Regions from separate parts of the Gracilibacillus caseinilyticus genome, predicted to be linked through region 3. Evidence: riboswitches for the same ligand, from Rfam matches in the RefSeq annotation. Region 3 holds a riboswitch; each other region holds the start of a gene.
The links. A riboswitch is a leader RNA that binds a small molecule or an ion and turns the genes downstream of it on or off. The one in region 3 is predicted to bind thiamine pyrophosphate.

Region 1: it holds a riboswitch for thiamine pyrophosphate, as region 3 does, so the genes downstream of both, MUN88_RS13065 (ABC transporter substrate-binding protein) here and thiW (energy coupling factor transporter S component ThiW) in region 3, are expected to answer to the same signal.
Region 2: it holds a riboswitch for thiamine pyrophosphate, as region 3 does, so the genes downstream of both, tenA (thiaminase II) here and thiW (energy coupling factor transporter S component ThiW) in region 3, are expected to answer to the same signal.

The regions. Positions count from the first base shown of each region.
Region 1 is NZ_CP095072.1:2,771,536-2,774,818, reverse strand. Features, by position in the region: gene MUN88_RS13075 (ABC transporter permease) at 1-122, opposite strand, end outside; gene MUN88_RS13070 (thiamine-binding protein) at 223-516, opposite strand; gene MUN88_RS13065 (ABC transporter substrate-binding protein) at 528-1,505, opposite strand; TPP riboswitch at 1,586-1,696, opposite strand; gene wrbA (NAD(P)H:quinone oxidoreductase) at 2,207-2,803, opposite strand; gene MUN88_RS13055 (DUF4362 domain-containing protein) at 3,018-3,283, opposite strand, start outside.
Region 2 is NZ_CP095072.1:704,427-707,709, forward strand. Features, by position in the region: gene thiM (hydroxyethylthiazole kinase) at 1-372, opposite strand, end outside; gene thiD (bifunctional hydroxymethylpyrimidine kinase/phosphomethylpyrimidine kinase) at 369-1,196, opposite strand; gene tenA (thiaminase II) at 1,189-1,887, opposite strand; TPP riboswitch at 1,995-2,103, opposite strand; gene lepB (signal peptidase I) at 2,590-3,138, opposite strand; gene MUN88_RS03405 (CynX/NimT family MFS transporter) at 3,278-3,283, shown strand, end outside.
Region 3 is NZ_CP095072.1:1,748,819-1,752,101, reverse strand. Features, by position in the region: gene MUN88_RS08425 (HAD family hydrolase) at 1-503, opposite strand, end outside; gene MUN88_RS08420 (ring-cleaving dioxygenase) at 691-1,659, opposite strand; TPP riboswitch at 1,778-1,892, shown strand; gene thiW (energy coupling factor transporter S component ThiW) at 1,979-2,479, shown strand; gene MUN88_RS08410 (aldo/keto reductase) at 2,765-3,283, opposite strand, start outside.

The DNA of each region.
Region 1 (3,283 bases), 1.0 Mb from region 3:
GTCACTATTTCTGTTGGAGCAGGAAGAATCCAGCTAGGTATTTGAAAAAATCGGCTGGATCCTTCCCAGACAAGTAGAATACCGACGATCATAATGACTGGTAATGATAACTTTCTCCACATAAAACCTACCTCAATTTTTTCATGGCCACTTTCAAGTGTTCTATGGCCACTCTTTATACTTTTATGGTTACTTTCGCCCATTTTATGGCCACTTTCCATTCTAACGATATTTTTTCGTTAATTCTGTCATCGATGCCTGGCGATCTTGACGCGAATAAATTTTCACTTGCGATATTACACTGGGGCAATTTAACTGATGCATGCGCTGATTCATTTTTTCGATAACAGCGAACAACTCGGATAACTCCCCTTCCATCGTTGTTTCTAATGGTCCTACATGGTAGTTAACATCCGATTGATCAATAATAGAAATTGCTTCATCGACAAATGGAATCGACTCTTCTCCATTCGGTGTTTTTGGTATAATTTGTATACTCACTAATGCTTCTGCCATCATACTCCCTCCTATTCGGGTAAAAATTCATTGGTAAAGGCTGCTTCTGCGTCTAGTTCTCGATCCAACAGATCATTTTCATACATAAAGTCGGCATAATTCTGCCATACTTCTTGTGATTGCTCACCCCATCTATCTGCATCATCTTGATATTTCGGTGATAACCATTTTTGACTGGCATATACTAATTCCTCATCTAGATCAGGTACCTCTTCAATCAGAATATCTGCAGCTTCGTCTGGATTATCGGTTGCGAATTGATATCCTTTGCTTACAGCTACTACAAATTTCTTAATCGTTTCCGGATTTTCCTCTATCATATTTTCATTTGTTGTAATGACTGGTGTATAGTAATCTAGGTTCTCCGAATAATCGGTTAAATAAAGCATATTTAATTCTTTTCCACGCAATTCTGCTTCGATTCCTGTCCAGCCATAATAAATCCAGGCAAAATCAATATCCCTTTCTACCGCAGTAAAGAAATCAGTATTACCCATATTGACGATGTCTACATCCTCTACAGATGCACCTTCTTGTTTCATTAACGAGTCAATCACAGCAGATTCTACTGGTGCTCCCCAGCCACCGTAAGTTTTCCCGGCAAAGTCGGCTGGTGAGGTAATTCCTTTATCAACCGGAGAAGCAAAACCTGACGTATTATGCTGGATCACTGCTGCAATCGATACTAGTGGAATATCCTGGACTCTAGCTTCTGTGACAGACTCTTGGTAGCTGATACCAAATTCAGCTTTCCCAGAAGCAACGGTTTGATCTGCCCCCGCTTCACCTGGCATCACAATTTCTACATTCATTCCTTGCTCTTCAAAATACCCTTTTGATTGGGCCACATATAATCCAGTATGATTGGTATTTGGTGTCCAATCCAAAACGAGAGTTACGTCCTCCATTTTCTCTGAGGAGCTGTCTTCTTCTCCACACCCTACCAACACCAAACATACACTAAGTGCTGCGAATATTATTTTTTTCACGTAAAAAATCCCCCTTTTTTCTTTTTTGGGGGAACATATAAGAAACACCCAAGACTTAGCAGACTAGGGCGCATATAGATTCAATTATCTCATATGTTCCCTACGCTGGTACTAACCAGATCAGGTTCTAAGGGTCAAGTAACTCACGGAAACTTTCTCAACCGGCAACACCGGTCCCCCTACATCTCCTATTTAATTTTCCATTATCTACTTTGACATATTTCGATCATTTCTTCAAGTTTTATTTACTCAGCTTTGCTTCAGTGCATTAGAAAAGCGCAAGCGCCCGTTTAGAAACGTAGCGACTGGACGGCATTAACTGAGATAAAGGAATCACGGTGAGCAAGTGATGTTGATGACTTTCGCCCAAGGGCATAAGGTCGACTAGGCCTCTGGTTATCACCAATCGGCAAGTCTTCTTTATCGTAGGGCGATGTAGGAAGCCACCTAGTATCTGGGCGCTTGCGCTGGACATGGCTGTTCATGTTAGAAAGCGGTACGAAACCTTAAAATTTTATACTTTCTTACCTGTTTAGAAAAACTCGGCATTCGCCTTATCTTTAGCGAATGCCGAAGTTTTACTTATACGTTGTACATTCTAAATTTTCACTACGTCGATCTGCTTCGCTAAAATTTTATACTTTTAAACGTATAACAAAGACGAATCTCATTCTAGTTTGAGGTTCGCCTTATACTGTATATTATCCGTGAATCTTTGTTGCTACTTCTACAACGCGTTTAGCTTGATGTTTCACTGCATTCTCTACATCTTCTACGAAGTCACCATCCGGCGTGTGTGTTACACTGTTTCCATAAGGATTTCCACCTGATGTAAAGGCTGATTGATCTGTATATCCTGGTGGGACTATAATAGCTCCCCAGTGCATCATCGATGTATAAAAGTTCAACAACGTTGCTTCATGGCCGCCGTGTGGGTTAGATGCAGAAGACATCGCACTAACCACTTTATTGGCTGTCTTACCAGCAGCCCATAAACCACCTTGTGAATCAATAAATTGTTTCATTTGTGAAGGAACACCACCGAAACGAGTCGGCATACTGAAAATAATCGCGTCCGCCCATTCAATATCGTCAGAGCTAGCTTCAGGAACATGTTCAGTATCTTGCAAATGCTGCTCCCATTTTGGATTTGATGCAATCGCTGGTTTTGGTGCTGTTTCTTGTGCACGAACAACCTTCACTTCTGCGCCAGCTTCCTTGATTGCGTCTGCCGCCCAATTCGCCAGCTTATAATTAGTACCTGTTGAACTATAATAAATAACTGCTACTTTTACCACTTCTCTACTTCCCTTCTCGTTGTATTGATTCCATTTGGAGTTTTCCCAGATTCGTACGGAATTACACAATATCTCGATTCTGAGATAGTGTAATAGTAACACGGTTAAATCTTTTCTATCAAATAGTTAGCTCAGACCAGATACCTTCAAAACAATTGCTGATATTTTGATAGCATTCAAAAACCAATGTAAAATAACGATTAATATGGATCTTTTAGTCAACTGTTATTCCAGCTTCGATAAATGTGTTATAGCGAATCAGATTCCCATCCTTGTAAAAATCGAAACGAATGTTTGCTTGTTCTCCTTTTAACACCAATTCGCCCGCAGGAGCCATCTTCGTCATGATCATAACTGATTTTGGAGTTCCTGTTCTAATTTTCTCAATAACTTTATTAATTTTCTCCTTATCATCACTCTCTAGTATTTTTTGGTCACCTACGATTATCTCCAGACTTTGATATGTTTGCTTTGGTACCA
Region 2 (3,283 bases), 1.0 Mb from region 3:
ACTCGCTATTTCTCCAGCATTACCACGAATACAGGTTACCTCTACCTGTTCCAGAATTCGCTGAGCGGATTGCGTGCGGAACATCGTCGCTCCTGCCCCAACAGGGTCAAAAACGACAGGAGTTCCTGTTTTGTTGGCTGCTTTACCTGCCAATATCATCGCTTCAACCTGCACATCTGTTAAGGTTCCGATATTCAATACGAGCGCATTGGCTAGTGTAGCCATTTCTTCTACTTCTTCTTTAGCATTTGCCATGACTGGTGACGCACCAATCGCATATAGACCATTTGCTGTAAAATTCATAACTACCTGATTCGTAATATTGTGAATCAAGGGCTGGTGTTTTCTTACTTCTTCAATTAAATGACTCATTTATCGATAATCTCCTTCTGAGCAGGCAGCCCTTCTAAACGATATCCCCAATGGTTGGTTGGACCGTTCCCTTTCCCCAGTTCTAATGGGTACTGGATCGCTTTCGTAGTAAAGTCTTTTCCGATCTCTACTGCGTCTCTCACTGACTTCCCTTTGGCTAATTCTGCTGTAATAGCCGCAGAAAATGTACAGCCAGTTCCATGCGTATGCTTCGTGTCAAACCGATCAGACTGGAAGTGATAGAGTTCCTCTCCATCATATAACACATCAATCGCTTCTCCAGAAAGGTGTCCACCTTTGACAATGGCCGCTTGTGCACCTAATTTATTGACAATTACTTTTGCTGCTTTTTCTGCTTCTTCGTTTGTTTGGATAGCAAACCCGACTAGTATCTCCGCTTCCGGCACATTTGGTGTAACGACTGTTGCAAGCGGAATTAATGTTTCACGAATTACTTCTCTTGATGTTTCATCCATCAACGAATGGCCACTTTTTGCTACCATCACCGGATCAATCACGTATGGAATTGTGGAATTCTTTAATTTTTTTGCGATTAATTCCATCATTTCCACTGTCGCAATCATACCTGTTTTTATTGCTTGCGGCGGAATATCGGTAAGAACAGCGTCGAGTTGTTTTTCAATAAAATCAACAGTTAAATGCTGAACATCCTGAACGCCTTCAGTATTTTGTGCCACAACGGAAGTGATGACACTCATGCCATATACTTCTCTTTCCTGAAATACTTTTAAATCTGCCTGAATGCCAGCTCCACCTGTAGGATCTGTACCTGCAATCGTAAGTGCTGAAGCTATTTTATGCATAAGAAGATTCCGTTCCTTTCAAAGAGAAAGGCCATTCTTCCACCTGATAGGCCATTTCCCAGAATAAATATTCGAGCTGACAGCTTTTCATAAAGGCAAGTTTTGCTTTTTGTTTCTCTGTCTCGCCAGCTTCTTCTGCCCACTTATCTAATCGTTTGCGCAGTTCTGTTGTAACAGATGCCGTTTCATCTTGGGCATAGAACGAAATCCAATCATAAAACGGATGATTTTCTTGTGGTTTGTATTTCTTCATTAAATAGTGACCAATCTCTAAATAAGTCCAAGGGCATGGCAATAATGCCGCTATTAGTTCTCCAATGCTCCCTTGAAGCGCAACTGTTTTCATGTGTGTCACATAGTGATCTGCTGTTGGTGGTAATGGATAGCCTTGTAATTCATCATACGAAACACCTGCTACTTCGCACAAATTGTTATGAGGATGAATCTCACTGTGAAGGACAAAACCGATTTGCTCATAAAAGTAGTTCATCTCGTCCCGTACATCACTTTTTGATATAGCTAAACCATAAATATTGATAAACGCATTCAAATATTCAAAATCTGCTTTCACATAATGAATTATCGCTTCTTTCTTTAAATTTCCTTTCCCTAACCCTGTCACAAATGGGTGTTGAAAAATTCCTTCAAACACATCGTCGGCGGCCACACGTAATTCTTCACTAAATGTCATTTTCTATTCCTCCATCATATTTATTTTCATAACAAAAAGCCGCTCAGCTAAGCGGAGCGGCTCATTTTTGAATAAATAAATATCAAAAAGTCAGGCGTATGGACGTACACCTTCCGACTCCACTTTCCTACGCTGGTACTAACCAGTTCAGGTTCAAAGGGATCAAGAACATCATTCTTATCTCAGCTGCTACCTGCAGCACCCCTAGCGGAATTTCATTATGAAGTTAATTCCACTAAAACATGGAAAACTATCTTTGTCAAGCAACATGTGGTAATGCTCTACGTAAACTTGATGAGAAAAAATTGCTTGTGCCTGGTTTTAGAGAAGATGATTTAGTTTGTTTATTGAGGAAATTGAAATTTGGCTTCATTCCACATGCATATACAACTTCCTTTAATATGGATTATGTAAAGTGAGACTGTTTGACATTGTGGTAATTTTGATAGCTTTCATCTGCTTAGCAAAGCTTCGGAAATATGCCCCGCAGGACGCGAAGTGGTTGGCTGGAGCGACATTTCAGCATATAAAACCTTTCAAAATTATCACTAAGCTAGTAAGCTCCTAGTTAACATAATCCGTATTATAAGAACCCATACTTGAGCATGACTACTATTGGAATTCACCTTTATGAATGTACTTATATGCTTTTTTCTCATGAAAAAAGTTCCGGTCATTCTTCGATGACCGGAACCTGTTATACTAGTTTATAATCCCAAATGAATCGATTGGCCAGATTCGCATTTTCACATCACCAATTACGGCATCTTCATCAATAAAGCCGAATTGACGACTGTCTTTACTTACTCTGCGATTATCACCCAAAACAAATAATTTCCCTTCAGGTACTGTCTCACTACCTGTTAGCTCTTTAAGGGTGAAATCATATGTCAGCTGACCACCTTCCGAGAGAACGGATTTATACTCATCCAGATATGTTTCCTCATAAAACTCTCCATTAATGTAAAGCTTGTCATCTTTCATTTCAATCTGGTCACCTGCAAAACCAATCACTCGTTTGACATAATTATCTTCAGAGTCAGGAGCTTTAAAAGCAATTTCATCGAAACGCTCAATATCGCTCACTTTACTCAGAATAATTCTGTCTCCATCATGTAAATTCGGCATCATTGACTCACCTTTTACAACAGATGGTGTAATAAGGAAATGCCGACATACAAGCACGATTACTAGAGCGACTAATAATGCCTTCAGCCAGGAAAGCACTTCTTTTACAATTTTGTTTTCCATGGAGAAACCTTCTTTCATTTGTTAACTCTTTTCCTGTGGGTGATTGTATGATATTCTGTTTAAATGCAAACTATCGTAAACGCTAACGATATCATTTTAGCATGTTTTGTATATTATAGCATAGAAACAAGGTGAGAAAGTGCAA
Region 3 (3,283 bases):
GCAAAACAGTACATCTTCGCGTATGGAACATCTGGTAGCTCGTCCACCCATTCAATTGCTTGAGCTATCGCCTCTTCCCTTTCCAGCCATTCATGGAGACCAACTTCATCGGGCTTATTCTGTTTAATCATTTGCTCCATGTAGTGCTGATCACCTTTAAGCGTCGTGCGATTCCCATTAACAGGATGTACTTCATAGAAAATATGATGCTCTCTCGCCAACTGAATGACGCGATCGACAACCTCTGGCGATAATTGATGCTGACGTAATATCTTCTCATCCAAATACGTAATCATACCATTCGCAGTGACAATACCATCAAGCTCAACGTTACCTTCCGTAATGTCGAGTACTTCTTTATAAGAGCGACCCGTGACAATAAATACTTTAACTCCAAGCTGACGAATTTGCTCGATCACGTTCCTCGTATTTTGTACCAATTGATTATGATTGTTCAGAATCGTTCCATCCATATCCAGACAGACAGCTTTTATCTCTTTCATGTGATTGTCCCCTTTCGTATAACGACGAAAATAGTATAACATATGATGTTAGCAAAAAAATAATCTGTGAATGTTGGGTGATGATCATAGAGTATGCTCTTGGACAGTTTTTTCGCTTTCCATCTAATTTTGGTCCATAAAATTAAAAAAACCACACGCATTATCGTTTTACGCGTGTGGTAATGTTTTATTTATGCTTTGTTTCTAATGGCGTTAAATTCGCTTCGATTTCTTCACGTTTATCGGCTAAAAAAGGTGGCAAAGCCAACGCTTCTCCTAAAGCCTCCATATTCTCATCGGTTGCGAATCCCGGTCCATCTGTTGCCAATTCAATTAAGATTCCATTTGATTCACGGAAATATAACGATTGAAAATAGTAACGATCAACAATTCCTGAGTTTGGTAATCTTTGTTGACGAATCACATCTCGCCATGCTTCTAGTTCCTCGACATCTTCAACACGAAAAGCAACGTGATGTACACTGCCTCGCCCTGGCCGTTCTTTTTGTAATTCTGGTCGCACTTCGACATGGACTTCGGCTCCCGTTCCGCCTTCTCCTGTGGAAAAAACGTCGATTTCACGGCCATTCAAAAGTGAATAATTACCTTCATGCCGGAATCCCAATACATCCGTCAGAATGCTTTTCGTCGGTGCCAATTCTGGAATAGTGAAGTGAACTGGTCCTAATCCAATCACAGCGTTTTCCTCTTCCACTCCATTTCCGTTCCACGGGACACCTGCAGCAACTCCTGTATTCGTTTCGTCGGATACCAATATCAACCGTTGCCCTTCATGATCTTGAAAAGGTAACACTTGGCGACCAAACTGTTCACTGATCCCATCATGAACGATATCATACTGATCAAAGCGATCCTGCCAATAGGCTAACGCTTGATCACTTCCCACACGTAATGATGTGGTGGAGATACTATTGTTACCTGTATACGTATGCCCTGCATTATTTATTTCAAAGAAAGTTAAATCAGTGCCTGGACTTCCCTTTTCATCTGCATAAAACAAATGGTACATACTCGGATCATCCTGATTGACTGTTTTTTTGACAAGTCGCATTCCTAAAATATTTGTGTAGAAATCGAAGTTATCCTGCGCATTGGCAGTGATCGCGGAAACATGATGAATTCCTTTTAATTGCATGATGCATTCCTCCATTTCTTTACATATAGTATACACAAAATTTATCTTGAATTCAAGATAGTTGCTTGAATTGACTTTTTTCTATTATTTGATAAAATTTTGTTAATTACATAAGTATGATCACTACTAGGGGTGCCTATGAGCATAGGTTGAGAGAAAAGCGCGCATAAGCTTTTTAACTCTAAGAACCTGATCTGGTTGGTACCAGCGTAGGGAAGTAGCTCTATTCTTGATACGGTATAACCAGTTTCTTTATTAGAATCTGGCTTTTTATTTTCCTTCAGCTGAGATCCCTTATGATAACAAAAGGAGGGAAAATATGAATCGTACATTATTATTAACCACAATGGCTGTTTTTATTGCCATCGGGACACTTGGTTCCCAGTTTCTTTGGTTTCCGACAGGTATTGCCAAAGCATACCCTGTCCAGCATGCTGTGAACGTGATGGCAGCGGTAACGTTAGGCCCCGTTCCAGCAGTTATCATTGCCTTCATGATTGGCTTACTACGAAATTTATTAGGGTTAGGTACATTGCTCGCTTTTCCGGGTGGTATGGTCGGGGCTTTACTTGCAGGTTATTTGTATCGATGGACGAATAAACGTACACTCGCTGGTATTGGTGAAATGATCGGAACTGGTATCCTTGGCTCTCTGCTTTCTGTGCCATATGCAAAAGTGTTGATGGGGTCATCTGTTGGTGCGTTCGCATTTTTGCCAGGATTTCTTGTCAGCAGTGTAACCGGAGCTATTATTGGACTATTCATTTTATCAAGGATAAAAAACGCTCCACTTATGCAACAAAGCGCATCAAACAGATAGTGAGTACTTTGATCCTTATAATTTTCACTTACGGAGAAACAAAATAAATAAGTAAAACCGAGCATAACTAACTTATGGGGGCAAGTAGTGGTTGGCCGGAGCGGTATCATACCACTAAAAATATGTCAAAATGACTTCTAGGCTGGTTGACATAATCCATATTATAGGAACTCAACTTCATGTTCAATATGATTACTGCTGTGGCTGCACTTATATACTTTCTTGACTGATAAAAAGAAACGCTCAGAGTTTTTTGAACTCTGGGCGTTTTTATATCATATATTTTTATCGTTTACTAAATGTATCAGGATCTGGTCCAACACGCTCGTCTTTATTCATATCATGGATCAGCTTCATCTCTGCATCTGTTAGTTCAAAATCAAACACATCCGCATTATCCTGGATACGATGTTGTTTGACGGATTTCGGAATCGTCACAACACCTTGCTGTAAGTCCCAACGCAGAATTACTTGTGCCGTTGACTTGCCATGGCGTTTTGCAATATCCGTTAAAGTCAGATCATCCAGGACTTTACCTTGTTTAAGTGGAGACCATGCTTCTAATTGGATATTGTGTTTTTTACAATAATCATGTAAACTGCGTTGCTGCAAGTGTGGGTGATACTCTACCTGATTCACCATTGGTGTGATCGCTGCATCCTTTATCAGGTCATCCAAGTGATGCTCTTTGAAATTACTTACACCGATTGCACGGATTTTTCCGTCGTTGTAAAGTTTCTCCATTGCTTTCCAAGTCTCTTTGTATTTATTTTGCTCAGGTACTGGCCAGTGGATTAGATAAAG